4 regions of the Peribacillus sp. YIM B13482 genome follow, and region 2 is predicted to be linked to each of the others. Evidence: riboswitches for the same ligand, from Rfam matches in the RefSeq annotation. Region 2 holds a riboswitch; each other region holds the start of a gene.
The links. Region 2 has a riboswitch for cobalamin ahead of ACFX4L_RS17320 (energy-coupling factor ABC transporter permease). Riboswitches for the same ligand answer to the same signal wherever they lie in the genome.
Positions count from the first base shown of each region.

Region 1 (7,806 bases), on a different contig from region 2:
GGAGGAAATCATTCTGGAAAATCGGTTCCTGCACCAATTCATTGCTCACGACTATTAAACAGCTGGATCGTTTTCTTATCTCATTGATCCCGGTTATTATTTTTGAAAAAACGCTTTGTAAAAACTCCTTTTCAAGCGGAACACCTGGGCCAAATAGTTCGTTATCAAGCAGGGTTGTCAGACAATCGAGCAGGATTATTGAATCCTGATTAATGTCCGCTCCTATTCGTGTAATATCCGTTGCGTATTCCGAAGTCTTCCAGGCGATTGGGCAGCTTTCTCTATCTTTCTGGTGCCTAAGGATGCGTTCACCCATTTCAACATCACTGACACGGCCGCAAGCGAGGTAATGCAAGTTCCCATCCGTTTGAAGTGCATATTCAAGGGCTTTACTTTCCGCGAAACTGCTTTTTCCGGACCGGACACCCCCGGTTATAAAACAGAGCCTTGCTTTCTCCACTGTCTTACCCCCTCCATCAGCGCTTCGTTATCACGTTCACTCTTCACTGCAAACCGAAGCCACTTTCCATCCAACCCCGGGAAATTATAGGTATGGCGCGGTACTATTCCTTTTTTTAGCAAAAAGGGAAAAAGGGATAAGGATTCATCTTTCACTAAATAGAAATTAACTGCGCTATCAGAGACACTCAACCCTTGTTCCTCATAAAACCGGAATAGTTTCTGCTTTTGCAATTGAATATAGCCTCTTGTTTTTCTCATATATGCTTCTTCAGCAAGACAGATTTTCCCTACTTCCAATGCAACATGGTTGACGCTCCAATGCGGTTTATAAGTTCTTACACGGGTTATGATGTCAGGTGCCGCAAGCAAATAGCCTAGTCTCAAACCCGGAATTGCAAAGATTTTAGTCATTGATCTTAGAATGAGTAAATGTGGAAATTCATTGATTAAAGAAGCATAAGTAAAGGCATCTTCCGTGAAATCATAAAAAGCCTCATCCATGACAACCAGGCAATCCGCTTTTTGACATTCAAAGATCAATTCCCTAACTTCATCCTTCTTAAATGAAACACCCGTCGGATTATTAGGCGTACATAAGAAAATTGCATCATATTCGGATAATCTAGGAATCAACCGATCCAAGTCCAGTTGCCACTCAGGTGCATCAAGCTGATGAAAATCGACCTCACATCCTGCTGCCAAACAAGCTTCTGCATATTCCGCAAATGCCGGCTGAATGATCAACACCCTTTGATTGGTTAACCTGTTCGCTACCAACATGATTATTTCTGCACCACCATTACCCACCAAAACGGATTGCTCAGGAAGCGCTTCTTTTTTGGCAATTGATTTTGTCAGTTCAATGGCATGCGGATCTGGGTAATGTAAGATTCCTTCGAAAAATCTAGGCCACTGTTCCTTTATACGTAAAGGCGGACCCAATGGGTTGATGTTAGCACTGAAATCGAGAACAGATTCAGGCATTTCGATTTCCAGCGCTTCGTAAAGATAATGAGGATTAGAGCCATGAGAAGGTAATGTCAAGAATAAGTCCCCCTAGCCATAGCATCAGTAGAAATAGAAAAGATGACCGATGCATGATGGTAATCGTTTTTGGTATATGTTTTGCTTCTAATCGAACAAGCGGAACGCCCATCCTCGCACGGTCGGAAACAATTCCTTTGTACATATTCCGGCCGCCTAGCTGTATTCCCAAAATGGCAGCAACGCCTGCTTCACACCACCCGCTATTCGGACTTGGATGTTTTTTAGCATCATTGAATAATATCTTCCATCTAGCACCAAATCCATGATAGCCGGATTTTGAGCTCAGCAACATCAGGAACCCAGTGAGGCGGCTGGGAATCCAGTTCACGATATCATCGAGCTTAGCTGAAGCCCAGCCAAATTGCCCATATTTATCATTTTTGTACCCAACCATGGAATCGCAGGTATTAATTGCCCTGTACACCATCGCGAGCGGCGCACCGCCAACAGCTGCCCAAAACATTGGGGCAGTAACACCATCACTGGTATTTTCTGCTACGGTTTCTACCGTCCCCCTGACGATTTCGGATTCATCAAGATCAGCAGTATCACGGCCCACGATATAGGAAAGTTTTAGCCTCGCTTCAGGGTAATCCCGTTCATTCAGCGGATGGCACACATCCATTCCAGCTTGCTTTAAGCCCTTCTGAGCTATCGTAGTGGCAATGACAACAGCTTCCCAAAGGATACCTGCAAGCGGATGGATCCGATAAGCCAAGTAGACGGTTAGACCTGTAATCAATATCACCATCGATAAGACGATGATCAACATGAAGAGTCCATTCCGTTTCTTATATGCCCCTCTATTGAATGCCTGATCCAACTTGCTTATCATCGTTCCTATCCATTTAACTGGATGCGGCCAATTTGGCGGATCACCAATTAATAAATCAAGGAAAAACGCCAGTGTAACTGCAATAAGATGATGGTAAATCATAGATCCTCAACCCGTTTCCGATTATTCGTTAAGGCTTCCACTGTGCAATCATATACACCGCGACTGATCAGCTTCCCTAGCGGAGTGATGGTGCCTGCATATTGAAGCACCTTCCCTCTTTGGGACGCTGCAATCAAAATACTGTCGGTCGATGTTCCTGTTGCACATGTATTCGTCACCTTATCCATGACATGCGAATCATGAAGCGCTTTTACTTTTGCCTCGGTTGCAGTAACTATGCTGTGTATGAAAGCCTCTTCTGCCAAATGTCCATTTATGAATATCCATGTATTTATGGTTCCTGGAGCGGCACTCCAAGAATGCCGGTCAGATAAAGAAGCGTCGATGGCATTCCCTACACCAGCCGTCACGATGATAAAAACCGAGAAATCTTCAGCTCTCATTAACTTGAAGGCAACCGTATCGAGAAAGACGGCTGTCATCATCCCCACCGTTTCTTGCGGTTCAAATCCATGAGTTCTTAAATAGCCGGCCATTTCAACATGATGATCCCTGCAGTCATAATCATGATGGACATGCCTATTCACGAAATATTTATGCCAGCCCGTACCCGAACCGGTCACTCCAGAAGACATCGTTCTAAGCGGGATCGGAGAATTCAATTGAATCATCTCAGGTCCCACTGTCAGATAAGATTCATCAATTTCCAATGGGAGAGTGTCATTGCCATGCTTCTCCGGAACGATGAACATTTGAGGTTTCGGAAGTGCGGGATGTGGATGTTTTTCAATCGTCGTATGATATACACCTTGAATCCGTTCCTTCTGGAGCACTTCATTCGGCACATCAACAACCTGAATTTGCCCTTTTTCAAGCAACATAAGCCGATCACAATATAATCCAGCCAAATTCAAGTCATGAAAAATTGAAATAACGGTTAACTCCTGTTCTTTTGCCATTCTTCTCATTAGATCAAGAAGGTCCTTTTGATAGGAAAGATCCAAATGGTTTGTAGGCTCATCCAAAAAAAGGACTTCCGGTTCCTGGGCAAGGGCCTGTGCCAGCAAGACCCGTTGTCTCTCCCCACCTGACAATCGTTCAAAATGAAGATCCTGAAAATCCGCTACTCCCGTTTGTTCCATAACCCGTTGGACGATCATTTCATCTTCTGCGGACCAACTATGGAACCAGCCCGTTTGATGGGCATACCTCCCAAGTGAGACCGTCTCTTTTACTGTATAGGAGAAAGCTAATGAGGAATGTTGAGGGAGCACGGCAATGACCTGTGCAAGTTGTTTTGATGAATATTCCTTCAAATCCCTGCCTCTTAACCGTACGCTTCCGTCCTTATAATTAAGCACCCCGCTAAGCATGCTTAAAAGCGTCGTTTTTCCGCTGCCATTAGGACCAAGGATCCCGAATAATTCCCCTTTATGTACATCAAAAGAGACAGAGTCCAAAACAGTTTTGTTGTCATATCCACCTGTTAACCCTTTTACTTCAAGCATCCGTTTTTACCCTTCTCTCCGTCTCTTTAATAAAATCAGCGCAAATGCCGGTGCCCCGATAAGTGAGGTGATCACCCCGATCGGCAGTTCCGATGGGGCAATGATCGTTCGTGCTACAAAATCCGCCAATATTAAGAATCCGCTTCCTACCAGCAATGACAACGGAAGCAAATGTTTATGGTCAGGTCCCCAAATCTTCCGGACAAAATGAGGAATGACCAATCCTACAAAGCCAATCGCCCCTGAAACGGCAACGGCTGCCCCTGTCAATGTCGAACCGGCTATCAAGATCCACATTTTCCGCCGCTTCACGTTCACACCTAAGTGTTTTGCCCGGTCTTCCCCGAAAGTCATCGCATTCAATTCGCTTGCATTCATGATCAAGGTCAACGAACCAATAATAAAAAACGGCAAAATGATTACGATATAATTCCATCCGCGCATTGAGACGCTTCCCATCAGCCAGCCGATGATTTGTCTTAATTCATCACCCGTCAGCGCAATCATCAATGAAATGAAGGCACTTAAAAACGAGCTGAAAATGATTCCCGTTAAAATGATCGTTTCCACTTTCATCGATCGATCCATTTTTTTTGCAAAAGTCAGTACGCAGAACATCGTGAGTACTGAACATAAGATGCTCAATGCCGGAAGAGTATATAAACCGATGAATGGCAGTGATATATTCAAGAATATTGTCAATACGGCGCCGACCGATGCTCCTGAAGAAATACCTAATGTGTAAGGATCAGCGAGCGGGTTCCGGAGCAGTCCCTGAAAAGCTGCACCCGCAATCGCAAGTGATGCCCCAACCAAACCCGCAAGCAACACACGCGGCAAGCGGATGTTCATCACGATATTCGTAAGCATCACATCCGGATCAGCAGAAATCGGCAAGTGAAAAATCTCCTTGCCGATTATTTGTATAAGTACGGAAATCGGAACTGGCACCGAACCAAAGGAAATGCCTATCGTCATTGCAAATAACAAAAATAACAACGCAATTAAATAAGCAAACGTCCATTTAGTTGTCAAATAGGTTCGGATAGACTGATTTGGCAAGTTCCTCTACTCCCTCTATTAAGCGTGGACCGGAACGGGTCACCAAGTCAGAAGGGACATCAAAGACTTGGCCATTCTTAACGGCATTTACGTCTTGCCATCCTTTTCGGCCTGTCACTTCACTTACTGGATCTTTTGTATAATTACCATACGTTGTAATGATGACATCCGGATTTGCAGCAATCATTGACTCTTCATCAATTTTTGCCCAGCCGTCCAATTCAGCAGCAGCATTATCCGCTGAAATAATATGAAGCATTTCATCCATGAAGGTATTTTTTCCAGGTGTATATATATCCGGTGATGGCGAAACCTCAATTAAAACGGTCTTCCTATCCGCTTCTTTAACGGATTTGGCTTTTTCCTGAATATCCTTGAGCTTTGTTTTCATATCCGTAACGATTTCGCTTGCCTTATCATTTTCTCCCGTTGCCTTTCCAATCATTTCAATAGATTCATAGACTTGGTCAAAGCTTTGTGCATCATTGACTACAAGGACATCTATTCCAGCATCCTTAAGCTGCTTTAAACCCTCATTCGAATTATGGGCACTTGATGCATGGGCAAGAACAAGGTCGGGCTTCATGGAGACAATCAGCTCCGTGTTCATTTCCATTCCGCCAACTTTTTTAATTTTTTTCGTTTCTTCCGGGTAATTATCATTGTCGGATACACCAACGACCTTTTTACCTAAACCAAGTGCAAATACCACTTCTGTATTACTTGGTATCAACGTAACGATTTTCTTCGGTTTTTGTTCTATCGTTACTTTTTCGCCCGTTGCATCTTTAATCGTAATCGGGAAAGCGTCGTGTTGAGCATGATTCGTTTGCTGCTTTTCTTTTCCTTCATCAGTAGCGCCACTGCAGCCAACCATCATGCCTGCAGTAAGCAACATCAACAATATCAAACCAAAAATCTTCTTCATTTTCATTCCCCACAATCTTTTCATTTAATTTCTTCACCTAATAATCTCGGAAGATGCACCCAAAACAAAAAGCACCTCCCGTTAAACGGAAGATGCTTGTATGGCAACAATATCATTACGGACTCTTAGGGTCTGCCACACACCTTCCCATCCGCGTAGGTTACAGGTGTACGAATCTTGGCAGGTCTCCTGGCTCATGGTCATCGTCAACGGCACCTTCCCATATCCCATACAGTGGTACACAGCCGTCAGCTCCCAAATACAGTGGCGGGACCGCGCTGGCATTTCACCAACTTCCCTTTTAAGTCATTAAGACACCAAATCGTTCATATGTATATAATTTTCACTGCCTTCATTATACACCATGTAAGAATCGATTATTATATGATTTTTCTGAACAAGTTTGAAATGCACCGTCCATTTTCAATGATTTGAAGCATTTTCTATCAGCGACGCGAACCCATCGACTGATAATCCAGGTGAAATCCGAACTCGATGCAAGGCATACATCCCTTGGTCCCTTGAAGCTCCTCCAGGTTCAGTAGTGACTGCCATCTTGTATCCAGCTTCTTCTGAAAGCCTGAGACTCTCTTCATTATAACGACCAACTGGATAGGAAAGCACTGTCGTGTCCTGTTGCAGGATACGATCGAACAGATCCTTTGACTGGACCATTTCCGCTTCTTGCTGCTCTGCCGTCATTCGGTTCAGCTCCAAATGGTTGATAGTATGGCTTTCGATCGAAATCCCATTCCCGCTCATCTCCATCATTTGATTTTCAGTCAGGTGATGACCTTTATCGATGGACTTCCCGATCATGAAGACAGTCGCTTTCATATCATATTCTTTTAGTATATGGAAAGCGTCCGTGTAGTTATCTGTATAGCCATCATCAAAAGTAAGCCAGACACACTTTTCACTCGGCATCCGATTTTCGGTTAAAACGAGAAATGCTTCTTCAGGGGATAATGTATAGTAACCATTTTCCCGAAGCCAAGTCATTTGTAATCGGAATTCCTCTTTTGGTACCCGAAGGCCATTGCCTTCAGAAATGCTATGATACATCAATATTGGAAGCTGTACCGCGGACTCGGCCGTTATCCAGTCTCTCGTATCGATTCGTTCAGTATATAATTCGTCCTCCGAATCCTGCCCAGTGTCATTCTCCGCTGCTGCAGCCACTTCAATGTTATCTTCCGTGATCGGCGCAGCCGTCTTTGTGCCTATACCCTCTAAAATCCCTTGTGAGCATGCCGGTAAAATTAAAATCCCCAGCAGCGTCACCATCCATAAAACTCTATAATTCCCCACTATCATTCTCCTAATTTTTTCTAGCATTATAGTACCAGAAAACCAGGAAATAATAAAGTATTCCATTTAATGAAGAGTAAGGAAACAGGAGAGCTGAGTGCCCCCTAAGCGTCTAGATGTTTTTTTTCATAATTATTATTGCTATTAACTTGAAAAGTTTGCCTATAAGAAATATAATAAATAAGTCGTCGACTTTTTTATATGTCCCAGTAGCTCAGCAGGATAGAGCGACAGCCTCCTAAGCTGTAGGTCGTAGGTTCGATTCCTATCTGGGACGCTAAAGTTTATAAGCCCTGTTATAATGCGGTTTCTCCGTGTTGTAGCAGGGTTTTTTTCTGTTGGCATGACCGTAAAAGCCGTAAATTGTATGTAGGATAAAAGCACTTCTGTACGTAGGAAACAGTGATATTCCATTTCACTATTATCTTTCTATGTCTGGAGGTGCTTTTTTTATGAAAAAACACGTTATTAAACAGCGTGGAACAGCGTTAAAGGAACGGAAATTGACCAGTAAGACTACGGAAAGTTTCACAATTGAATACACACTGCAAGAAGCCTTAGATATTTTTCTCCGTGCAAAAGTTGCTGAA
Region 1 covers NZ_JBHZPF010000007.1:85,717-93,522, forward strand. Annotated here, with positions in the region: gene ACFX4L_RS06210 (bifunctional adenosylcobinamide kinase/adenosylcobinamide-phosphate guanylyltransferase) at 1-460, opposite strand, end outside; gene cobD (threonine-phosphate decarboxylase CobD) at 433-1,506, opposite strand; gene cbiB (adenosylcobinamide-phosphate synthase CbiB) at 1,481-2,446, opposite strand; gene ACFX4L_RS06225 (heme ABC transporter ATP-binding protein) at 2,443-3,915, opposite strand; gene ACFX4L_RS06230 (FecCD family ABC transporter permease) at 3,922-4,977, opposite strand; gene ACFX4L_RS06235 (ABC transporter substrate-binding protein) at 4,940-5,905, opposite strand; cobalamin riboswitch at 6,068-6,242, opposite strand; gene ACFX4L_RS06240 (polysaccharide deacetylase family protein) at 6,329-7,231, opposite strand; tRNA gene ACFX4L_RS06245 (tRNA-Arg) at 7,420-7,493, shown strand; gene ACFX4L_RS06250 (hypothetical protein) at 7,669-7,806, shown strand, end outside.
Region 1: it holds a riboswitch for cobalamin, as region 2 does, so the genes downstream of both, ACFX4L_RS06235 (ABC transporter substrate-binding protein) here and ACFX4L_RS17320 (energy-coupling factor ABC transporter permease) in region 2, are expected to answer to the same signal.

Region 2 (7,806 bases):
ACATGTAGAGTCCTTGAGAAGGGATTTTACTTGTAAGCTTTTTTTGTATGATCAATTGATTGAAAAGAAGGCTTTTTCCTCTTTTTTCTATCATGATTGAATATTGTTTTGTTTTTTACACAAAATACCTTTGTCTTTAGTACTGCTGTCAATCGATGGTTGGACAATTTGAAAACTAGGAGTGGAAAACTATGGATGGCAAGCCATCAAAAAATGAATCTTCAGAAATTGCTGGAAGAATATATGACGTCAGTGATTATAAACGGGAAGATGTTGTATCTTCGGGATTGGCTACAACCCACGAACAAGTCTCGGATACTTATGCGGAAGGCGAGATAAAAGCAGTCATTGATGATGTAAATGGAAAGGATATTGAGATTAAAAAAGAAGGATCTGAGGAAGAAAGGAAATGAAGTGATTTTTATTTTTTAGGAACAAGAATTATCGACTGATATTTTAAGTGAATATCGATTTAAACCCCTAGCTTTTTAAGCTAGGGGATATCTAATTAATAAATTCTTTCTCTCTCCATTTTTCGAAGTAACTCTTCCTTCGTTCTTGGGACAAGGTCCTTTTCTGCGGGTATCCTTGATTGAAGAAGGGCTTGAAACATTTCAAAAACCCACGGCTTCTCCAGGTGTGCCCTCATCAGAACGGCTTCATCATGAAAAACGGATACAGGGTCCCCTTGGTATATGACCTTACCATCGTTCATGACAACGACTTCATCAGCCCATTGATAGGCCAAATTAACATCATGAGTTGATAGAATTATCGTTTTGTCAGGATGGTGAATACTGTCCAGCAGAGACATGATCTGTCGGGAGAAATAAGGATCCAATCCAGCGGTAGGCTCGTCCAAGAGCCAAACATCGGGTTCCATGGCTAGTACCCCTGCAATGGCGACACGTTTTTTTTGCCCTAAGCTCAAAAAATGGGTGGGTCTGTCCTTCAATTCCGTTACTTCCGTTTGAGCCATCGCCCATTGTACTTTCTCGTGGACTACGTTTCTTTCCCATCCTAAATTCATCGGTCCAAACGAAATATCCTGTTGCACATTAGCGGAAAAAAGCTGAGAATCGGGATCTTGAAAAACGATCCCGACTTGTTTTCTTAATGATAATAATGCTTTACGGTCATATTTAATTTTCTTGCCCTTATATCTGATAGTTCCTGATGTTGGTTGTAAAAGACCGTTTAAATGGAGGAACAGAGTCGATTTGCCAGCTCCATTATTGCCTAATAATGCAATCTTTTTACCTTGTTGAACCGTTAGTGAAAGATCTTTTATAGCGAACGTTCCATCTGCGAATTGATGGGTGAGGCCCTCTATATTAAAAATATGCTCTTCCATTTTTGAATTGCCTCCAATTTACATATATCCATAAATAAAGATTAAGCTTCCTAGTATGATAATGGCGATCAGCCAATTGCGGGAGGAATAGGTGTAAGTATCATCGATAAATGATAGGTTTTCCTGATATCCTCTTGCATTCATGGCCATCGTCAATTGCGCAGAGCGCTGGAATACTCCCAAAAATAATGATGAGATTAGTAACCCGAGAGAGCGAATGCCTTGCCTTATCGAGCCATATCCAAGTCGTGAAGCTTGTGATAGGTGAATGGCCAAAGCTGTATCTAAAAAAATAAAGATGAAGCGATAGGTCAATTCTATTAAATCGATCAATAAAGACGGCAATTTAAGTTTCCGCAGCACGGATAGAATGACGGTAATGGGTGTTGTTAAGGTTAAGAAATATAAACAGCTTATACTGCCAAATACGACAGTGATCAAATTGATCACTGTACCAATGCTGTCATCGCTGATGAATATTTGCCAGTTTCCGGCTTTCCAGGACCACCATATATTGGATATTGAAGTGGGTTTGCTTGTAAAAGAAAAAAGGATGGTAATTGTACCTGATAATATAAAGAACCCCGGTAGTAAGAGTAATTTCAGATAATAAGAAAGTGGGATTCTTGCCGCAAAAATGATTAAAGCACTCATCACCGTAAAAGTGATGAGCGAAACGGCCATATCCCTTACAGTTAAGGAAAAAAGCAAAAGGGAGAGTGCAAAAATCATTTTTTCCAACGGATGTTCATCCTTTAGCCCATTGAAATAGGCATATTTATCAATGAGTAACATGCTTGGATTCTTCGGGCATGGCTTGTTTGGCTTGCTTATTCCTTTGTCTCATTACGCCAATGAAATATCCAATGAAACCAGCTCCGATTGCAGCTTGCAGCGCAAATAATAAGCTTTCTGTTTCTGCACCTGGTGGCTCCCAAATACTGTTGAACCATGGCTTATATTCCGGATGGATATTTGTGATGGCTTCTTCAGCTTCGCCGTCGGCACCGCCAAATTCCGTTCCTTGTTGGGTGATTAACGGTATGGTAGCAAGAATGACGACCAGGAAAAGCAGCAGTAAACTTTTTTTCATATTAACGGGCCTCCTTAGATAAAACTCGCAGCAATTTCAATTCGCCTAGATTGTATTTTTTTAAGAAATTCATCACAACGACTGTCAATAATCCCTCGCTGATTGCCAAGGGAATTTGGGTCAGGGCAAAAATCCCTGCAAACTTAGTGAATGAGGCCATGAATCCCCCTACCTCGGATGGAAAAGCAAGAGCAAGTTGAACGGAAGTTACCACATAGGTTCCTAAATCTCCAAAAGCAGCTGCCAAGAAAACGGCAAGAGAAAAAGACCACCCCAATTTAGTCGCGCCCTTGAAGACAAAGTAAGAAATGAACGGTCCGCATACTGCCATGGAAAATGCATTGGCCCCTAATGTCGTCAACCCTCCGTGAGCCAGTAATACAGCTTGAAATAACAGTACGATGGAACCCACGACACTCATGGCCAATGGTCCGAATAATATGGAACCCAAACCAACTCCTGTAGGGTGTGAAGAACTTCCCGTAACGGAAGGAATCTTCAGGGCCGATAATATGAATACAAATGCTCCCGATAGGCCGAGTATCATTTTTGTTTCTGGGTTTTCCTTTACTTTGGACCTAATCGACCGGTAACCCAAGATTAAAAATGGAAGGATAATGGCCCACCAGAATATGGCCCATTCAATCGGTAAAAATCCCTCCATAATATGCATGGCCATAGCACGTTTTGGTACAAGAAGCAATAAAATGACAAAATAAAGAATTTTCCAATTGTCTTTTTTCATTCTTTCTCCTTTCAACACTTTTAATTTTTTCTGATCAAGGCTTTTAGAAGAAAAGCGGCGCCCAACATAAAAAGCACTTCTCTAAAAAAGAAAGAAGTGCGTAATGAACAGGAATTCCTCAGCATAAACCAACCACGGGCTATTCTGCCTGATCCGCACACCCATCCTCGTAGGCTGAAACAGTTTCACGCTTCATGGCAGGTCTCCTGGCTTTGGTTCATCATCCCATTACATCCTTCCCATCTCATTTGACAGTGGATTAACCTTAAGGCAATAGGACTTCCCTTTACAGTGGCGGGACCGCTCCGGATTTTCACCGGCTTCCCTTTTAAGCTGAATTTCCGAGAAAATTCAACACCATAAAACTTATGTAATTATTTTGAAAAATCTCGTATAGTTTATCATAAAGAAATAATTCCAGCTACACTCTCTTTTTTTTTAAAAGACTAATAACGCAGAGAAGCGAGGCATGGAGCTGGATTTACCCTATTAAACTTTTCTAAACAGTCGGAATAAACTTTGAATTTTGCTAAAGTTGTTATATGATAGATAAAGTTAGCTAGAAATGTATAATAAAACCAAATATTTCATTTTAAAAGTGCTCTTGTGTGAATTATCAAGGGATAATAGGGAAAACGGTGAAAATCCGATGCAGCCCCCGCTACTGTAAACGCTGATGAAATTGTCGATGACCACTGGCTTAATGCCGGGAAGGGACAAAGTAAAATGAAGCGTAAGCCAGGAAACCTGCTTTTGAAATTGTATGATACTTTTCGGAGGGAAAGGTAGAAGGACTATGACGATTTTGGGAGATTCAGCATATTTGCCGAAGGCTCCTCATTCATATAGTTTTTTTAAAACCTTAACTCTTATGTTAAGGTTTTTTATTTTGCCTTTTCCCTGAACTCAGGAGGAAGAAGATGACTACTTGGAACTTGCAGGGTACTAATACGCATCTGTTGATTTGCAATGGAAGCAGTTGCATGAAAAAAGGCGGGGAAGAAGTAACCCAAGCGATTCGCGATGAAATTACTTCAAAGGGACTGGATATGAAAGTTCATACAACCAGGACACGCTGTAACGGAAGATGTAAGGACGCCTGCGTTGTAATTGAGTATCCCCAAGGGAGATGGTATCGGGTGGATACCCCAGATTACGGTCGGAAGATTGTAAGTAATATCGATGATGGGGAGTTTGTGCCACAGATGATCTACCAATTCAGTGATGGGGAAATGACCCCTAATCCAGATTTTCCTGCTCATACGGGTATTTCAAAGAACAAATCGTAAAAGGAGATGTCTTAATGAGTACTAACGGTAAATTATTCGTCGTGGGCTTTGGGCCAGGGAATTTTGAACACATTACCAAACGTGCTGTCGAAGCCCTTCAAGAAAGTGACTACATCATTGGTTATAAAACTTATGTTGAACTCATTCAGGGACTGCTTACAGATCAAACGATTATTAGTACGGGAATGACTGAAGAAGTATCACGTGCTCAGGAAGCAGTGAAACAAGCGGAGCTGGGAAAGAAAGTGGCTGTAATTTCCAGTGGTGATGCCGGAGTTTACGGGATGGCAGGGCTGGTTTATGAAGTATTGATTGAAAAAGGGTGGAAAGAAGATACTGGAGTGGGCATTGAAGTCATCCCTGGTATTTCTGCAATCAACTCTTGTGCGTCTTTACTTGGGGCACCTGTCATGCACGATTCGTGTACCATCAGCCTCAGTGATCATTTAACGCCTTGGGAACTTATCGCTAAAAGGGTGGAAGCTGCTGCAATGGCTGACTTTGTCATTGCACTTTATAACCCGCGTAGCGGAAGGCGGACTAGGCAAATTGTAGAAACACAAAAAATTCTCCTTCGCTACCGTTCACCGGATACACCTGTCGGGTTGGTGAAAAGTGCTTATCGCGATCGGCAGGATATTGTCATAACCAATTTGAAAGATATGTTGAATCACGATATTGGAATGTTGACCACCGTCATTATTGGTAATTCATCTACCTTTTTATATGATGACAAAATCATCACACCAAGAGGTTATCAGAGGAAATATACATTGAATTCGGAAAAGCAAACATTGAAGCCGCATCAGCGTCTGCAAAAAGAAGCAGAACCGTGGGCATTAGATCAAGAAGCCGATTCCATGCAAGAAGCCTACGCTGAGCCTGATGGAGGGGTTGGATTACTTACAAAAGCACCAGAAAAGAAGGCGACATCTTTTGAAATGGCGATGGAAGCCCTGTCTATAGTTAAGGGCCAAACCGTTCAGCAACCCATTAAGCCGTTTGTTCAGCAAAAAATGGAGTCGGTATTCGAACTTGCGGTCAGTCCAGGTGTGGCGAATAAACAATTCACTCCCAAACAAATGATGACACTTGCGGAAGTTGTCGGGGAAAAGGGATCGATGGAATACACGCCAAACCATAAGATCGTATTAAAGATTCCGACAACGGATCCGGAAGTCATTACGGGGAAATTGCAATCAGCAAACTTTCTGTTATCGCCGATTGGAGATGTACTGACATTAAAAGCCTGTGATTTCTGTGATGGGGAAAAAGCGGAATCCATTCCTTTTGCGGATGAAATACACCGGGTGCTCGGCGGAATGAAAATGCCTAAGGAACTGAACATCGGTTTTAATGGGTGTGGAATGGCTTGTTATAGTGCTGTGATGGATGATATCGGGATTGTCTTCCGAAAAGGGAAGTTCGACTTATTTCTTGGAGCTAAACCGGTTGGAAGAACAGCCCATCCAGGTCAGCTGGTTGCAGAAGGCATTGAACCGGAACAGCTTGTTGAACTGATTACGGACATTGTCGGGGAGTATACGCAAAATGCCCATCCAAATGAGCGGCTTTTTAAATACTTCAAACGTGCAAAAAAGATACAGAGTTTTTCTTATCAGGACATTGCTCCCAAAATAAACATAGAGCCTGCGCCTTGTGAAGACTAATCAAGAGGGGGAAAGTAAATGAAAGCAGTTTTGTTCGTAGGACATGGAAGCCGCTTGGCTTCAGGAAACGAAGAAGTCCTTCATTTTATTAAAAATATGATTCCGGCAATGGATGACGGCTTTTTGGTAGAAACGTGCTTCTTGGAGTTTGCGGCACCGAATATATCTAAAGGCATTGATAATTGTGTAAAACGAGGGGCTACGGAAGTTATCGTCATACCAATCATTTTGTTGCATGCAGGACATTCGAAATTACATATCCCGGCTGAAATAGAGGATGGGAAAACCAAGTATCCAGAAGTGAAATTCACATATGGTCAAACGATCGGGGTCCACCATGATGTATTGACGATCCTGACAGATCGTCTTGAGGAAGTTGGTTTCGATACATCCTCAAAACAGCCTGAGACAGCAATTTTGCTAATCGGCCGAGGTGGCAGTGACGCTGATGCAAATAGTGATATATATAAAATTTCACGATTATTATGGGAAAAATTAAACGTGAAATGGGTCGAAAGTGCCTTCATGGGTGTAACGGAACCGCACGTGGATGAAGGCATTGATCGATGCATCCGCTTAGGGGCAAAAAAAATAGTGATGCTGCCATATTTCCTTTTCACGGGTGTGCTAATGGAAAGAATGGAAGATATGCTGAAAGGCTATCAAGAGCAATATCGTGATCGAGAATTTATTTTGGCGAAGTATTTTGGGTATCATCCAACCTTACAGAACATTTTGCAAGAACGTGTAATTGAAGCTAGCGAAGGCAGATCAAGTGGGGTCCGAGATTTGGAAAACTATCGTAAACATGTCGAAGAACATGGACATGCCCACCATCATCATCACGACTACGACCACGACCATGATCACGACCACGACCATGATCACGACCACGACCACGACCATGATCACGACCACGACCACGATGAGCAAGTAGTGGGGACATCAAAATGATTTTGTTCTTGGCGGGTACAAGTGATGCAAGGGAATTAGCGATTGAGATGAAGCAGGTGGGATTCGAGGTTTTGGCAACTGTTGTAACCGGGTCGGCGGCGAAGAGTTTGCAAGATGAAGGGATATCCACCCGTATTGGCCGATTAACTGCAGAGGATATGACATCTTTAATCTCTGAAAAAGGTTTTCAGGCTGTAGTTGATGCAAGTCACCCATTTGCGGAAGAAGCATCCAAAAACGCCCTTAACGGAGCAAAGGCAGCAAATGTTCCATATATTCGTTATGAGCGTGAAAGTCAACGGTTTAAGAATGACAAATTGATAGTTGTCCGTGATTATGAGGAAGCTGCCAAGCTTGCAGCGGCAAAACGGGGAATCATCATGCTTACGACCGGAAGTAAAACCCTAGCTGTATTCGCAAAAGAATTGGTCGGACTCGAGAATACCAGAGTCATAGCAAGAATGCTGCCACGCATGGACAATATGGAAAAATGTGTGGAGCTAGGCATTGAACAAAAAAATATCGTTGCGATTCAAGGTCCATTTTCCAAGGAATTAAATAAAGCTCTATATGAACAGTATGGCGTCACATTGATGATAACGAAAGAAAGTGGCAAAGTTGGTGCGGTTGATGAGAAATTGGAAGCCGCCTTGGAATGTGGAATAGAGACGATTATGATATCGCGACCGGATGTGGACTAT
Region 2 covers NZ_JBHZPF010000038.1:33,133-40,938, reverse strand. Annotated here, with positions in the region: gene ACFX4L_RS17340 (YozQ family protein) at 192-413, shown strand; gene ACFX4L_RS17335 (energy-coupling factor ABC transporter ATP-binding protein) at 509-1,354, opposite strand; gene cbiQ (cobalt ECF transporter T component CbiQ) at 1,373-2,095, opposite strand; gene ACFX4L_RS17325 (energy-coupling factor ABC transporter substrate-binding protein) at 2,136-2,447, opposite strand; gene ACFX4L_RS17320 (energy-coupling factor ABC transporter permease) at 2,449-3,192, opposite strand; cobalamin riboswitch at 3,372-3,569, opposite strand; cobalamin riboswitch at 3,772-3,961, shown strand; gene ACFX4L_RS17315 ((2Fe-2S) ferredoxin domain-containing protein) at 4,113-4,481, shown strand; gene cobJ (precorrin-3B C(17)-methyltransferase) at 4,496-6,151, shown strand; gene ACFX4L_RS17305 (sirohydrochlorin chelatase) at 6,170-7,105, shown strand; gene cobK (precorrin-6A reductase) at 7,102-7,806, shown strand, end outside.

Region 3 (7,806 bases), on a different contig from region 2:
AATGATATCGGCTGCCACTGGAGCAATGGCACTCGTAATGGTCGATCTTGTTAAAGATCACGGCTTGAACTATTTACTTGCTGCAACTATATTGACTGGTTTGCTGCAAATTTTACTAGGGGTTTTAAAAATCGGGAAATTAATGAAGTTCATCCCGAAGCCGGTCATGACTGGTTTTGTGAATTCTCTAGCCATCTTGATTTTCACGGCACAGCTTACCCATTTCGTGGGCGAATCATGGATTATGTATCTCATGACAGCCATTTCATTAGCTATCATTTATCTTTTTCCGCTGATCACGAAAGTCATACCTTCACCACTTGTCGCCATCATATTCATGACAATCGTTGCAGTTACCACGGGAGCTACGGTGCGTACGGTTGGGGATATGGGGCAATTGACTGAAGCCCTTCCGATGTTCATGCTTCCAGACATCCCTTTGACCTTCGAAACTTTGGCGATCATTTTCCCTTATTCCATAGCCCTTGCGTTTGTCGGGTTGCTTGAATCATTATTGACCGCTCAAATTGTCGATGAGATGACTGACACGGACAGTAATAAAAATAAAGAAGCCAAAGGCCAAGGGATTTCGAATATCATTGCCGGATGTTTTGGCGGAATGGCAGGATGTGCGATGATCGGCCAATCCGGTATCAACATTAAATCGGGAGGAAGGGGCCGGCTTTCCACTTTTGTAGCTGGCGCATTTCTTATGGTATTAATCGTGGTATTGAATGATGTCCTTGTTAAAATACCGATGGCTGCCCTTGTCGCAGTCATGATCATGGTTTCAATCGGGACCTTTGACTGGTCTTCCCTAAAGCGGCTCACTAAAGCTCCAAAGACGGATGCAGCAGTGATGATCGTGACGGTCCTCATTGTTCTTTATACACATGACTTATCTAAAGGGGTATTTGCTGGAGTGCTCTTGAGCATGATTTTCTTCTCGGCTAAAATTTCTAAAGTGGCTGTTGAGAAAACGGAAGACATCCATGCCAAGAAAATCATATATCGTATCAGCGGACAAATATTTTTCGCTTCGGTTCAGGACTTTGTTTCTAAGTTCGATTTCAAGGAAAAAGCCGAAACGGTCATCATCGATTTTTCCCATTCTAAAATATGGGATGCTTCTGCAGTCGGTGCTGTTGATACGGTTGTCCTTAAATATCAGTTTCAAGGTACACCTGTCCAGGTGCAAGGCCTGGACGAGGAGAGTTCGTTATTGCTTGAAAAACTCGCCACCTCAGAAAGTAAAATATCTTGAAAAAGTATAATTCTGCTGAATAGAAACTTTTCAAACCGACAAAATAGATAACATGAAATATTTCCTTTTGAAAGGAGCGAAAAGCATGACATCCGATCAGGATTATACAGCAGCGAATCTGTCACCAGATTTATTGAATGAACTGAAAAGCTTTGAAAGCAAACTTGGCGAGGAAGCCAATAAAGAACTGATTGTCATCGCCTATGAAAAAGAAAAGGAAACCTTAAATTAAAAAAAAAGACTCAAACACCTTTAAATGGATGGTTGAGTCTTTTTTTGATGTACAGAAAAGGGGCCCCAAAGTATTAAATGGGCACCCCTTTTCCAATATTATTTACTGAATACGTCCGTTAAAACCGGAACGATTTGTTTTTTACGCGATACAACGCCCTCTAAGACGGCAATGTTATTGTTTAATGAAACGTCATATGCCTTTTCCACTGCATCAGCCGCTTTTCCAAGAGCCAAGGCCACAGAATCATTGGTCAAGATATCCGTTACGACGAATAGGAATAAATCCAATTCCTTCACAGCGATGACCGATTCAATGGCTGCTTCTATTTCAGCTTGCTTAGCAAGAACTTCGTTCGGATCTACAGCATTGACCTGAGCTATCTCAACTTTAGCCATTCCCATGGAGAATTCTTTTGCATCAAGAGTGATTAGCTGGGCAATCGTCTTGTCGCTCAAGTCAGCTCCCGCCTTCAACATTTCCAAGCCATATGTTTCAGCGTTTACTCCCGCAATATCAGCCAGTTCCATAGCTGCTGCAACGTCTTGCTCTGTGCATGTCGGGGATTTGAACAATAAAGAATCGGAAATTATGGCAGATAGCATAAGTCCGGCGATCGTTTTAGGGACTTCAATGCCGTTTTCTTTATAGATTTTATTTAAAATGGTTGCCGTACAGCCAACTGGCTCCGCACGGTAATATAAAGGATCGCTTGTTTCAAAGTTAGCGATACGGTGATGGTCAATAACTTCCAACACACGGACTTGGTCAATATCTTCTGCACTTTGCTGGCGTTCGTTGTGGTCGACCAGGATCACGCCATCCGCTTCCCCTGCCACTTTTTCCACAAGGCGGGGAGCTTCGAATTTGAATTGGTCCAACGCATATTGAGTTTCACCATTCACTTCACCCAGACGAACTGGTTCAGCGTTGATACCTAGTTGCTTTTTAAGATCTGCATAAGCGATTGCTGAACAGATTGTGTCTGTATCCGGGTTTTTATGTCCAAAAACTAATACTTTTTCCAAGATTTTAACCCCTTTTTCATAAATATTTTTCCGCGAATCCCCTCATCGCAATAAGGGAGACCCACCTTTACTATACACTTTATTTTAACACAAAATCCCGTAAATTCAGTGCTCGAATTACCCATTCCCCAATAAAATCTTTCATTCTCAATCCCTCTACCTTCACTTTGTCAATAGATAAGGGTTGGTTTTTCTCAAATATATTAGTTGAATTATCATCGTATATGGCTTACGATAATATAAGCAGAAATACTAGATATTGATTACACAAACAATACTAATAACTATATATAGAATATTTTATAATCAAAGGTGCCAGTGATGGCTGAAAAGGGAATCCGGTGTAAACCCGGAACTGTCCCCGCAACTGTAAATGTGACGAAATGAGAAACCACTGTATAGCTCTCTCTATACGGGAAGGACTCAAAGTAGGATGATCATGAGTCAGGAGACCTGCCTTGATTTTTTCATGTTTCTTATTCTTCGGGGATTGAGATGATGAAACGATAGTATAATGGCTATTTTTTCATGGTTCTTTTATTCTATCGTTTGATCCGCTCAATCCATTTGGGCGGTTTTTTTATTTTAGCGGAAGTTTACAAGGAGGATTATTAATGACTCAAACATATAACTCTACCATAAGCGAAAATGACACCGAAACGAATTCAATCCAGCTTGAGATGTTATCAAAGGAATTCGAAGGCCGTCTCGATATGGAAAAGTTCAAAAAGCGTTTTATAAAATGGCTTGATCGCAAAAGTGACTCAACCGATGAACAGGCATCAAAAAAACTGATTCAGCTCGCTCTTGAAAGTGTGGATATAGATGCTCCCGATTGGACGTTCGTTGCTGCAGCAGAACTATTGAATACGATGTATAGGGATGCACAGGCAAATCGAGGTTATGAAGGCATGAGTTATGGCCCATTCTATGAACTGATCACGGAACTCTCGCAACTTTCAGAAGGCCAGCGTTATCCCATTTATAAATCAGAACTGCTAGCTTCTTATACGAAAGCAGAAATTGAGGAATTGGGTTCGGTGATCGACCCGGAAAAGGATAAATTATTTTCTTACATAGGCATCTACTTATTAAACGATCGCTACCTAGCCCGCCCAAAAAAAGACAAGGTCTACGAACTGCCTCAAGAGCGCTTCATGATCATCGCGATGGAAATCATGCGAATGGAAAAAACGGAGCATCGTCTTCAACTAATAAAAGAAGCTTACTGGGCTATGTCCAACCTTTATATGACTGTTGCGACGCCTACTCTATCCAATGCAGGTAAAACGCATGGACAGTTAAGCTCTTGTTTTATCGACGCAATTGAAGATTCCATTGACGGCATCTATCTATCTAACTACGATGCTGCAAAAGTATCAAAATTCGGCGGCGGTGTAGGTCTTTACGTTGGTAAGATTCGTTCGCTTGGTTCTGATATCCGAGGTTTCTCTGGAAACAGTTCCGGCACGACTCCCTGGATCCGGCTATTCAACCAGACAGCTGTCAGTGTCGATCAATTGGGGCAACGTAAAGGTGCCATCGCGATTTACTTGGATGCCTGGCATAAAGATATTATGAGCTTTCTTGATTTGAAGACGCAAAACGGGGATGACAGATTAAAAGCCCATGATATTTTTACAGGTGTATGTATTCCTGATTTGTTCATGGAGGCTGTACGCGACAGAAAAGAATGGTATCTTTTCGATCCACACACCGTCAAGCAAACCCTTGGATTCTCACTTGAAGATCTTTATGACGAGAAGAAAGGCGAAGGAAGCTTCAGGAATCATTATGCACTTGCTGTCGAGGCCGCAGAAAACGGTACACTTCCAAACTATAGCTTTGAAAAAATCAATGCGATGGACATCATGAAAAGCATCATGATTTCTCAATTAGAAGAAGGCGTACCATATATGTTCTACCGCGATGAAGTGAACCGGAAGAATCCGAATAAACATAAAGGCATGATTTACTGTTCTAACCTTTGTACGGAGATTGCTCAAAACTTAAGCCCTTCGACGATTACGGATGAATATGAAACAGAAGATGGAGATGTCGTTGTGGTCCGTAAAAGCGGCGATTTCGTTGTCTGCAACCTATCATCCATTAACTTGCCCCGTGCGGTGAGCAGCGATGTTTTGGAGAGGTTAATTCCCATTCAGGTCCGGATGCTGGATAACGTCATTGATGTCAATAATCTTCCGGTCAAGCAAGCATCCATCTCGAACAAACGTTACCGGGCAATTGGTCTAGGAACGTTTGGATGGCATCATTTACTTGCCACTCAGAATATTTATTGGGAATCGGATGAGGCTGTTCACTATGCCGATGCTTTATACGAAAAGATCGCTTACTTAACAATCAAAGCATCCAACGAGTTGGCCAAGGAAAAAGGATCATACCCATATTTCGAAGGATCGGATTGGCATACAGGGGAATATTTCGAACTTCGTGACTATACAGATCAAAAATGGATGGATTTAAAAGCAGATGTGCAGGAGCACGGTACCCGTAATGGATATTTAATGGCTATTGCCCCCAATTCATCGACTGCTAAAATCGGTAATTCAACGGATGGAATCGATCCTTTGTATGAAATTGAATTTTACGAGGAAAAGAAAAACTTCAAATTCAAGGTGACCGCACCAGGATTGACGCCAAATACGTATGAATATTATAAAAAGACCCGCTTTAATTTGGACCAACTGGAGAGCATCAGGCAAAATGCAGCCCGCCAACGCCATATTGACCAAGCAATCAGCTTTAATCTGTATGTACACAACACAATCAAAGCGAAGGTCCTATTGGATATCCATTTAACGGCGTGGGAATCCGGGTTGAAATCAACGTATTATGTTCGTTCGACTTCTTCCGAATATGACAATGCCTGCGAAAGCTGTTCTAGTTAACGACGATCAAACCCTTAGTAATCTATTCTTAAAGGAGTTTTCACGAATGACCAATCATATAAAAAAGATCCGGATGCTGGAACCAACGCATCCAACTAAAGCGACCGGTGTTTTCAAAGGAGAAGCTTCAGGCTTTCTCCTTTGGAACGATATTCAGTATGAGAAATTCTATGATACCTATACACAGCTCATCAATAACTTTTGGAAGCCTTCAAGCGTGAACATGATTCAGGATAAAAAGCAGTGGGGAGAATTGGACGAAGATATCCAGGACGCTTTTCTTGATATCCTTACGATGATTGCTGGAATGGACAGTCTACAAACGCCTACTTTAGTAGAAATCCTTCGGTATATAAAGGATCCTGCGGCAAAAGCTATCCTGGCAAACATGGCCCAACAGGAATCCATCCATAATGAATCCTATTCCTATATCCTTGCTTCCCTGATACCGGTAGGCAAGCAAAAACAGCTTTTCGACCGCATTAAAGAACATCCGGAAGTGATTAAGCGTAATCAACCGATCGTGGATGCCTACCAAAAGTTTGTGGACGATCCAAGCCCTCAGCATTTATTCGAGGCACTGATCCATTCAACGAACCTCGAAGGGATTTATTTCTATCTGGCTTTCGCCTTCTATTATAATTTAGGACGCCAGAACCTTATGACCGGCTCGGCGACGATGATATCCTATATCCATCGCGATGAAATGGTCCATTTCGATTTCATTGGAATGCTCGTTCAAATCTTGATGTATGAATATCCAGAGTTAAATAATGAAGAAAACACGAAATTCATCTATAAAACGATTGAAAAAGCCGTCGAACTCGAAAAGGAATGGTCTGAGTATATGCTTGAAGATATCCAAACCAAAGCCGATCTCGATTTGGAAGAGTTCAATGAATACATCGAATATATCGCCAACAAACGGCTTCGCATGCTAGGCCTTGAAAACTTGTATAAAGAGTATAGTGAAAACCCGATGCCTTGGATCAAAACGTTCGATGATGAATCCATCGGCCTTACCAAAACCGATTTCTTCGAACAGAAGTCAAGGACCTACAGTCAAGTAAATGCCAGCAATGGATTCGATGAGCTATAAAATCGCCATTGTCTATCATTCTGCTGGAGGAAATACAAAAGCTCTTGCTGAAGCCATCGCTTCCCTATTACCTGGAGCTGAACTATATCAACTGCATGAATTCGATTTAGGTACATTGCCCGATTACGATGCATTGATCGTCGGTACCTATACATGGGGAAATGGGGAGCTTCCTGCCAAATCAGCAGCCCTTTACAAAGAACTGGAACAGTTGCCTATTGCTCATCTGAAAACGGGAGTCTTTGGCACTGGTGAAACCAACTATAATCATTTTTGTGGAGCGGTCGATCATTTCCGGGACATGTTATTTGCCAAAAGCCAGTTATTGGTGACATTGAAGATAGAACAGATGTATCAAGAATCAGACTTGCCCAGACTTCAAAAGTTCGCCTCGCTATTCCAGAACTGACTAAAAGGTGATATGCGTTTTCGCATATCACCTTTTAGTATTTTTTTAAAAATTTGGCTCCCTATATCATAGCAGCGGTAAGCATGAAGTATAATGGAATAAAAAGGGGATAATATCCAATGACTGAAAATTTAACCCAGTTCCTGCCTATCCTGTTTATGCTAGCGCTTGTCGTATTCGTTATATTCATCGTTTTTTACCTGGCAGGGCATTTTAATCGTTCTAAACGGATCGAAGAAAAATTGGACAAAGTATTAAGGGAAATGGCCGAAAAAAAAGAAGAATAAACGTGGTTTCCCTTACAGGGGAAAATAAAAAGACTCCAGTATCGGAGTCTTTTTTTATATGCGTTCAATTATTTTTGAACGTTAGCTGCTTGTGGTCCACGAGCGCCTTGCTCGATTTCGAAAGAAACTTCTTGGCCTTCTTCAAGAGTTTTGAAGCCTTCGCCTTGGATAGCTGAGAAATGTACGAATACATCGTCTTGGCCTTCAACTTCGATGAAACCGAAACCTTTTTCTGCGTTAAACCATTTTACTTTACCTTGTACCATGATAGTTCCTCCTGTGTTTGGAAAAATCCATTTTATTACTATTTTTGGTTCTGGATAATGTTTCAAGAGGAATCCTATAACAGTAAATCCTTCTATCAAACTTATTCCGAACAAAAATAATTACTCATATTATATCATGGAAAATCCAAAAAAAACAAGATTATCGCAGTAATTCCACCGACAAATTATCCTAAAATTCTACATTTTCCGCTTCTTGCTTTGACGGAAACCTTCGTCCAATAAGTAGCGCTCCGCCTCTACTGGACTCTCGAAACACTCCTCAAGATTCGAGCCTGAATACACGTTCCA
Region 3 covers NZ_JBHZPF010000024.1:1,823-9,628, reverse strand. Annotated here, with positions in the region: gene ACFX4L_RS13185 (SulP family inorganic anion transporter) at 1-1,264, shown strand, start outside; gene ACFX4L_RS13180 (hypothetical protein) at 1,350-1,496, shown strand; gene ACFX4L_RS13175 (manganese-dependent inorganic pyrophosphatase) at 1,595-2,524, opposite strand; cobalamin riboswitch at 2,818-2,999, shown strand; gene ACFX4L_RS13170 (ribonucleoside-diphosphate reductase subunit alpha) at 3,139-5,436, shown strand; gene ACFX4L_RS13165 (ribonucleotide-diphosphate reductase subunit beta) at 5,483-6,535, shown strand; gene ACFX4L_RS13160 (flavodoxin domain-containing protein) at 6,525-6,944, shown strand; gene ACFX4L_RS13155 (hypothetical protein) at 7,064-7,231, shown strand; gene ACFX4L_RS13150 (cold-shock protein) at 7,300-7,497, opposite strand; gene ACFX4L_RS13145 (hypothetical protein) at 7,696-7,806, opposite strand, start outside.
Region 3: it holds a riboswitch for cobalamin, as region 2 does, so the genes downstream of both, ACFX4L_RS13170 (ribonucleoside-diphosphate reductase subunit alpha) here and ACFX4L_RS17320 (energy-coupling factor ABC transporter permease) in region 2, are expected to answer to the same signal.

Region 4 (7,806 bases), on a different contig from region 2:
AGCACCGGGGTTTATTTTTGGATTGGAATGCTTTCTACAAAAACGATCCAGGTTATCTGTCCTAACTGCGGCAAACCCACAAAAATATTAGGGCGTGTAGATATTTGCATGCATTGTGAAGAACCCTTGACCCTTGACAAAAAGTTGGAAGGCGAAGAATTCAACGAAAAATATAATCGCAAAAGCCTGCATGACTAGAAGAATTCCAGCTAGCTGAACTTCTTAACATAAAGACCTTTTGATTTCTTCATAACCATGAAAAAAAGTTCCAACCAAGTGGAGGAACTTTTTTTTAATGCGTTTCTTTTTCTGCACAATCCGTGCAGTCGCCGTAGATTTCCATCCGATGGTGACTAACATTGAAACCAGTGACTTGTGCTGCGAAATGCTCGACTTCATCCAATGCAGGATAATCGAAATCCACAATTTTCCCGCAGGTTTGGCAGATTACATGATAATGATTCGTCGTCACGAAATCAAACCTTGCAGAAGAATCACCATACGTAAGTTCTTTTACCAAACCTACCTCACGAAAAACACGCAGGTTGTTATAAACTGTCGCCACGCTCATATTCGGAAACTTGCCTTCCAGCGCTTTATATATATCATCAGCGGTAGGGTGGGACATGGAGCTAATCAAATACTCTAGTATCGCATGGCGTTGAGGAGTTATTCTTACACCGGTATCTTTTAGGGAATCCAACGCTTCTTTTAACTGAACTTCAGACACCGTCATCCACCCCTTTTTCTTATTAAGTATGAATTCTTAAATTATAATATTTATAAATAGTGTACCTTTTATACGTTGAATTTGTCAATAATTCAATGGTTTTACCATCTCTTTTTAGTTTATTCACAAAGCTTTGAATCTTTCACATTTTCGTATTGTGTTTAGTATCCCCTCGATAAGTCGATTACGTTGATGAAATCTTTTCCAGACTTCAGGTATTCACGCATATTTTTCTCGAATATCGCAAAGGTCCTTGGTAAATATTCTCCGCTTTTACTTGAAAGATGCGGCGTGACCGTAACATTCTCCATCCCCCAAAAAGGATGCCCTTTTTCTAAAGGTTCCGGATCAAATACATCCAAGATGGCATGAGCTAATTCGCCGGCTTCCAGGGCTTCTATCAACACTTCCTCGTCAATAAGATCGCCGCGGCCAATATTCACGAATACTGCAGATTCTTTCATTGCTTTAAAGTGTTCTTTTTGTAGAAGATCCTTCGTTTCATCCGTACTAGGCAAGACAGATATGATGTAATCAGCTCCAGGTATGGCTTCCAGTAAATTATCCAGGGTGTAAAGGCGATCAATGGACTCCACCGGCTTCCCGCTCCGGTTCACCCCCAGTGTCGTCATCCTAAAGGCTTTCCCGAGACGAGCCACTTCTCCTCCTATTGCACCGGCACCAAGGACGAGCATCGTTTTGCCATTCAATTCCCCTACTTCGATCTTTCTATCCCACATTTCTTCCCTTTCATTCTTCATAAGCAGCTTCAATTTCTTTTCATATTGCAAAAGCATCCCTATCGTATACTCGGCCATTGGAATTTTATGAATGCCTTTTGCGTTCGTAACCAAAATGCCGCGTTCCTCAATGGCTTTAAAAGGCATTAACTCCATTCCTGCACTCATGACCATAATCCATTTCAAGTTCGCCGCTTTCCCAATGATTTTTTCAGTTAAGTCCTCACCGTATGTAATTAAGATTTCCGCTTCACTAAGTCGCTCATCCATCCATCCTTCTTGATAAATGAAGTTCAATTCAGGAAAAGCATCCTTCATCTTCGTTTGGATTCCTTCATTAGGAATGATCGTTGAAAGTATTAACATGTTTGTCTCTCCCTTATAATTAACATAAAAAAACACGGGCTCTGTATGTCCCGCGCAACTTTCTCTGAGGAGGTATTCCCTTAATAAAGCATATTCAGGTGTCCCCTTTTTGAGTTGGACAAAAGCCTTACCCTTATTAAAAAAGGCTTTATTTTAATGAATTTGGGTTTAATGCATATAATTCCGGCAATATGAAAACGCCATCCCTTCTGATCGGCACATCGTCAAAGTAGATGTCACCACCGCCATATTCGGGACGCTGGATCAAGACCATATCCCAATGTATGGATGAACGGTTTCCATTATCAGCTTCTTCATAGGCAAGTCCAAGAGCCAAGTGCAGACTCCCGCTTATTTTCTCATCAAACAATATATCGTCCATAGGTTCCAATATGTATGGATTGATTCCAATTGCGAACTCCCCGATAAAACGGGACCCCTCATCAATATCCAGAATTCGGTTCATTTTAGAAGATTGATTGGAAATGGCTTTACTGATTTTCCCCTTTTTCAAGTTTAATTCTATGTCACTAAAAGTGATTCCTTCATAGGTTGTGGGTGTGTTGAAGGATATCCTTCCATTGACGCTCTCTTTTATAGGTGCAGTAAATACTTCCCCGTCCGGTAAATTCTTTTTTCCGGCACATATGATAGCCGGCATACCTTTAATGGAAAAGGTCAAATCTGTCCCTGGTGAAACGATCCTGACTTTGTCAGTCCGTTCCATCAATAGTTTTAACGGTTTTAATGCCGCCTCCATTTTCCCATAATCCATTGTGCATACGTTCAAAAGGAAGTCTTGATACCTGTCGAAAGTCATGCCGGCTTTTTGCGCTGATGTGTTGGTGGGATAATTAAGCAAGACCCAACGTCGGTTGTTCACATAAAAAAGAGTTGGAGAATTCATAGCCTCCCCTTGAAGACGGTGCCTTTCGAGGAGAACATCAGTCATTTCCACATCGTTTTCTTCACCGGTGATGATGATGACCGCATCGATATCCGTATATTTCTTCAGAGCCCATTGCGATGATGTGTCAAGTTGTTCCTTCACATTCCCTTGTAATAGATGCCGGCTTATCTCATCGTCTTCAAGTTCTACATATGGATAAGCACCCACTCTGTATGTTTCATCAATCAGCTCTTTCAATAATGGTTTCGTGTTGATATGGCCCCGAATAAGGATTCTCTCTTTTGGCTTTAATTGTATCGAATGATGAATCAGCCTGGCAGCAAGCTTCGTTATTCGCTCATCCTTCATTTGCCTGTCCCTTATTTTTTGAGGTCGCGAAGAGTTTCAAGAGCTTCTTCGACGTGGCCTTTTACTTTTACCTTACGCCATTCTTTGACTATCTTACCTGCCTTATCAATCAGGAATGTTGAACGTTCAATGCCCATATACTCCTTGCCGAAGTTCTTTTTCAATTGCCACACATCAAATGATTCAGCAGCTTCATGATTTTCGTCAGCTAGCAGCAGAAAAGGCAATCCATGTTTTTCGATGAATTTTTCATGTCGTGCCGCTGGGTCTGGACTGATACCAATGATGACAGCGTCCAATTCCTCAAATTGCTCATTGTGGTCCCGGAAATCACAGGCCTCCGTCGTGCATCCTGGCGTCATGTCTTTTGGATAAAAATATAAAACAATGTATTTCCCCGTAAAATCCGATAGGGAAACCATTTCACCATTGTTTGCTGGGAGTTGAAAATCAGGTGCTTTTTCTCCAATTTTAACAGTCATATTGAACCCTCCATTTCTTTCATTATGGTAAGAGTACCCAATAATCGAAAGAAATACAACTTTCATTTATTCCTTCTTTCCTGATCTAAATCAATCACCGTCCGAATTACAAACGCGGCCGGGAGCGTATAGCCGATGAATGCCTGGATTGTCGCAATCATCCTGCCTACGCCTATCGGGGCTATATCCCCATACCCTACAGAAAACATCGTCATCGCACTAAAATAAAAAGAAGTCTTCAGTTGCTCGTAAAAACTGCCGTCCAAACGATTGCCCATATCAAGAATCACTGAATGATTCTGAAGCTCGTATAATAAATAAATCAGTGCAAATCCAACTAATATCGTCGCATATAAATTGCCAAGCCACAGCATATCCTCCAGAGAAAACTTCTTTCCTCCCGACTCAACAAGAAATAAGGTACGAATGCTCATCACCATGCAAAAAATGATTCCTGCAATCAAGATGTAGAAAGTCATCCCCCACGCCCCATTTCAAAACGCCACTCCCTCTATACATACTCCCTGTCCAAACAATATATTCTTTCTTAGGGACAGACTTTATCCTTATCACTAACACATCCTAAACGCATTTGTCAGGAATTTGGGACCTTATCCCGAATCTTTTTCATGTTGACCCTTTTAGTCGGATATGTTAAGGTTGTCTAAATATTTATAATAATTTTTATTTTATAAATATTCACCACCTGCAATCAGTTTACCCAGCAGGTTTTGTGAAATTTCATATGTGGAAATAGGTTCCTAATTTTCATTAGGATTAAAAGGGAAGCCCGGTGTAATTCCGGCACGGTCCCGCCACTGTAATGGGAATGTTAGCGCCATCCAATATGCCACTGATCAACGGATCGGGAAGGCCCGTCGCTAATGATATTCCCTAAGTCAGGAGACCTGCCTATTTCGACAACACTGTTTTAACCTACGGGAGATAGGGAGGTGTTAGGGACCTTATAATTGTAAGGGGCATTCTGCATGCCTCTTTATTTTAAGCATTTCTAACTTTCTCTTTTGACGGTTAGGGATGCTTTTTTATTGTTCAATCAAATGAATGTAGGAGGATGGGAATTTTGAAAAGCAGTAGTTTGGGTTACCCGCGAATCGGGGAAGATCGTGAATGGAAACGTACATTAGAAGCTTACTGGTCCGGTAAAATCGATGAAGCAGAATTTACGGCACAACTAAAAGCCATCCGTTTAGGCAACTTACAAAAACAGAAGAAACGAGGCATTGATATCATTCCTGCCAACGACTTCACTTTATATGATCAAATGCTGGATATGTCCGTCATGTTCGGTCTTGTTCCTGAACGTTATTCAGCCTATGAAGGCGGATGCGTTCCCCTTTCCGTTTATTATTCAATGGCCCGCGGAAACAATGATGAAGTCGCTTCCGAAATGACGAAATGGTTCAATACGAACTATCACTATATTGTCCCTGAATTAAGCCTGTCACAGCTGACTTTAACAGAAAATAAACCACTTGCAGCATATCGGGAGGCCAAGGAAAAGCTAGGGATTGAAACCAAACCCGTGTTGATTGGACCTTATACTTTCATCTCCCTTTCCAAAGGCTTCAATAAAAAAGATATCCCTGGCATCATCCTGAGCCTGCTTCCCCTATACACGCAAATCCTGCAAGAGTTGGAGCAAGAAGGCGTGAAGTGGGTTCAAATGGACGAACCTTCTCTTGTTTCATCCATTTCCAAAGATGATATGCAAACTGTTACTTACCTCTATGAAAAACTGAATGAAGCAGCACCAAACCTGAACATCATGCTACAAACATACTTTGATGCCGTGGAGCATTACCAAGAAGTCATCGAATTACAAGTCCAAGGAATCGGTCTTGATTTTGTACATGATAAAGGGAAGAATCTAAGTAATCTTGAAGCATTCGGTTTCCCGAAGGACAAAGTGCTTGCTGCAGGTGTGATTGACGGAAAAAACATTTGGCTATCTGATTTATCGAAAAAAATTCAATTGATCGAGACTCTTAAGAAAAAGGTAGCCGAAGACCAAATCTGGCTTCAGCCCTCTTGTTCCCTGCTTCATGTCCCAGTGACCGTTCGTAATGAAACCGCCCTTTCAAAAGAAGTGAAAGAGGCTCTCGCTTTCGCTGATGAGAAACTTGAGGAAATCATACTCTTGGTCAAAGGGAATAATCTAGGCTTTGAAGCAATCGCCGAAAAAGTCGATGCTAATAAATTTACGGTTCAAACGTTAGCAAGTTCAAATGCACGGAATCATGGGAATGTACAATCCAATGTCGAAAAGGTTAAAACCAGGAACGTCGGCCGTCAGCTTCCATTTAAAGAACGTTACCAAAAACAACAGGAATTTTTCAAATTGCCTTTTCTTCCTTCGACTACGATCGGCAGCTTTCCACAGACATTTGAAGTTAAACAAGCACGTGGGAAATTCAAAAGAGGAGAATGGACCGCTTCGCAATATGAAACATTCGTTAACGAAGAAATCGGCAGGTGGATTGATATCCAAGAAGAAATCGGCTTGGATGTTCTTGTACACGGGGAATTCGAACGGACGGATATGGTTGAATACTTCGGCCATAAGTTAGGCGGATTCGTCTTTCTAGAAAAGGGCTGGGTACAATCCTATGGGTCTCGCTGCGTGAAACCACCAGTCATCTACGGTGACATCGATTTCATCGAACCGATGACAGTCAGGGAAAGTGTATACGCACAATCACTGACGAACAAGACGGTAAAGGGAATGCTAACAGGTCCTGTCACGATTTTGAACTGGTCATTTGTCCGTGATGATATTTCCAGGGAGAATGTTTGCTACCAACTGGCACTTGCTTTGGAAAAAGAAGTCATTGCATTGGAATCGGCTGGAATCAAAATGATCCAAGTTGATGAGCCTGCACTTAGGGAAGGTCTGCCATTGAAAAAAACCGATCGCGATGAGTATTTGAACTGGGCTGTTAATTCGTTCTTGATATCCACATCAAGCGTCGAGGATACAACCCAAATTCACACGCATATGTGCTATTGCGACTTCAACAGTTTCATGGATGTCATCTCCTCCCTTGATGCCGATGTAATTTCCATCGAAACATCCCGTAGCCACGGAGAGCTTGCTTCCGCATTCGAGGAAAGAACATACGAAAAAGGTATTGGCCTTGGTGTGTATGATATTCACAGCCCGCGTGTGCCGGCAGTGGACGAAATGGTCGATATGATTGAACGGGGCATCAAGGTACTGGATAAAGACCAGTTTTGGATCAATCCCGACTGCGGCCTGAAAACAAGGGGTATCCCGGAAACCGTCGCTTCCCTGAAAAACATGGTCGAAGCAGCAAAAATCGTCCGTGAAAACCTTTTAGCTAAACCAACAGCCAATGATTGAAAAGATCATTGCCCATCCAACACAGCAGTCACGGACATTTTTAACCGACCTTGTTTTTCCACCGGATACAAATCATCACAATACCATCTTTGGCGGAAAAGTAATGGCCTTTGTTGATAAAATAGCCTGCATTTCAGCTATGCGCCATTGTCGAAAACCCGTTGTGACCGCTTCAAGCGACTCTTTTGATTTTTTGGCCCCCATCAAGACAGGGGATGCGATCAACCTTGAAGCTTATGTCACCTGTGCTCATCGCACATCAATGGAGGTATTCGTGAAAGTGGAGCGTGAGAACCTATTAACAGGTGAAAAACAGCTTACGGCACGCGCTTTTTTAACGATGCTGGCCATTGATGAAGACGGTAAGCCGACAAACGTACCTCAGGTCATTCCGGAAACGGAAGAGGAAAAGCAGCAATATGTTCAAGCACAAGCAAGATATATTGAAAGAAAGAATAAACGCAAATAAACAAAAAACCCCTTCAACATGAATGCTGTTGAAGGGGCTCTTTTAGTTTCCTGCCCCGCGGTACCTCTTCACTCCCTGATTCCATATGAAAACGGATATCACGAAAAAGGCAACCCCAATTACAGGTGTGGCAAATGCATATGCATACCACTCTTCTTTTCTAAGGAAATAAGATGCAGGATAAACACCAACAAACGCGAATGGCAATACCCATGTAAGGACAAAACGAATGACCTTATTATAAATATCAACAGGATAGCGCCCGTAGTTCCCGATATTGTACATCATTGGCATAATGGATGTTTTCGCATCCGACCAGAACCCAATGCTTGCTATCGCAACGAATATAGCTGCATAAGCAAGGGCCCCGCCTATT
Region 4 covers NZ_JBHZPF010000047.1:34,268-42,073, reverse strand. Annotated here, with positions in the region: gene ACFX4L_RS19375 (YgzB family protein) at 1-198, shown strand, start outside; gene perR (peroxide-responsive transcriptional repressor PerR) at 293-736, opposite strand; gene ACFX4L_RS19365 (D-2-hydroxyacid dehydrogenase) at 892-1,836, opposite strand; gene ACFX4L_RS19360 (aminopeptidase) at 1,985-3,094, opposite strand; gene bcp (thioredoxin-dependent thiol peroxidase) at 3,106-3,576, opposite strand; gene ACFX4L_RS19350 (potassium channel family protein) at 3,639-4,055, opposite strand; cobalamin riboswitch at 4,315-4,506, shown strand; gene metE (5-methyltetrahydropteroyltriglutamate--homocysteine S-methyltransferase) at 4,652-6,961, shown strand; gene ACFX4L_RS19340 (acyl-CoA thioesterase) at 6,954-7,430, shown strand; gene ACFX4L_RS19335 (ABC transporter permease) at 7,473-7,806, opposite strand, start outside.
Region 4: it holds a riboswitch for cobalamin, as region 2 does, so the genes downstream of both, metE (5-methyltetrahydropteroyltriglutamate--homocysteine S-methyltransferase) here and ACFX4L_RS17320 (energy-coupling factor ABC transporter permease) in region 2, are expected to answer to the same signal.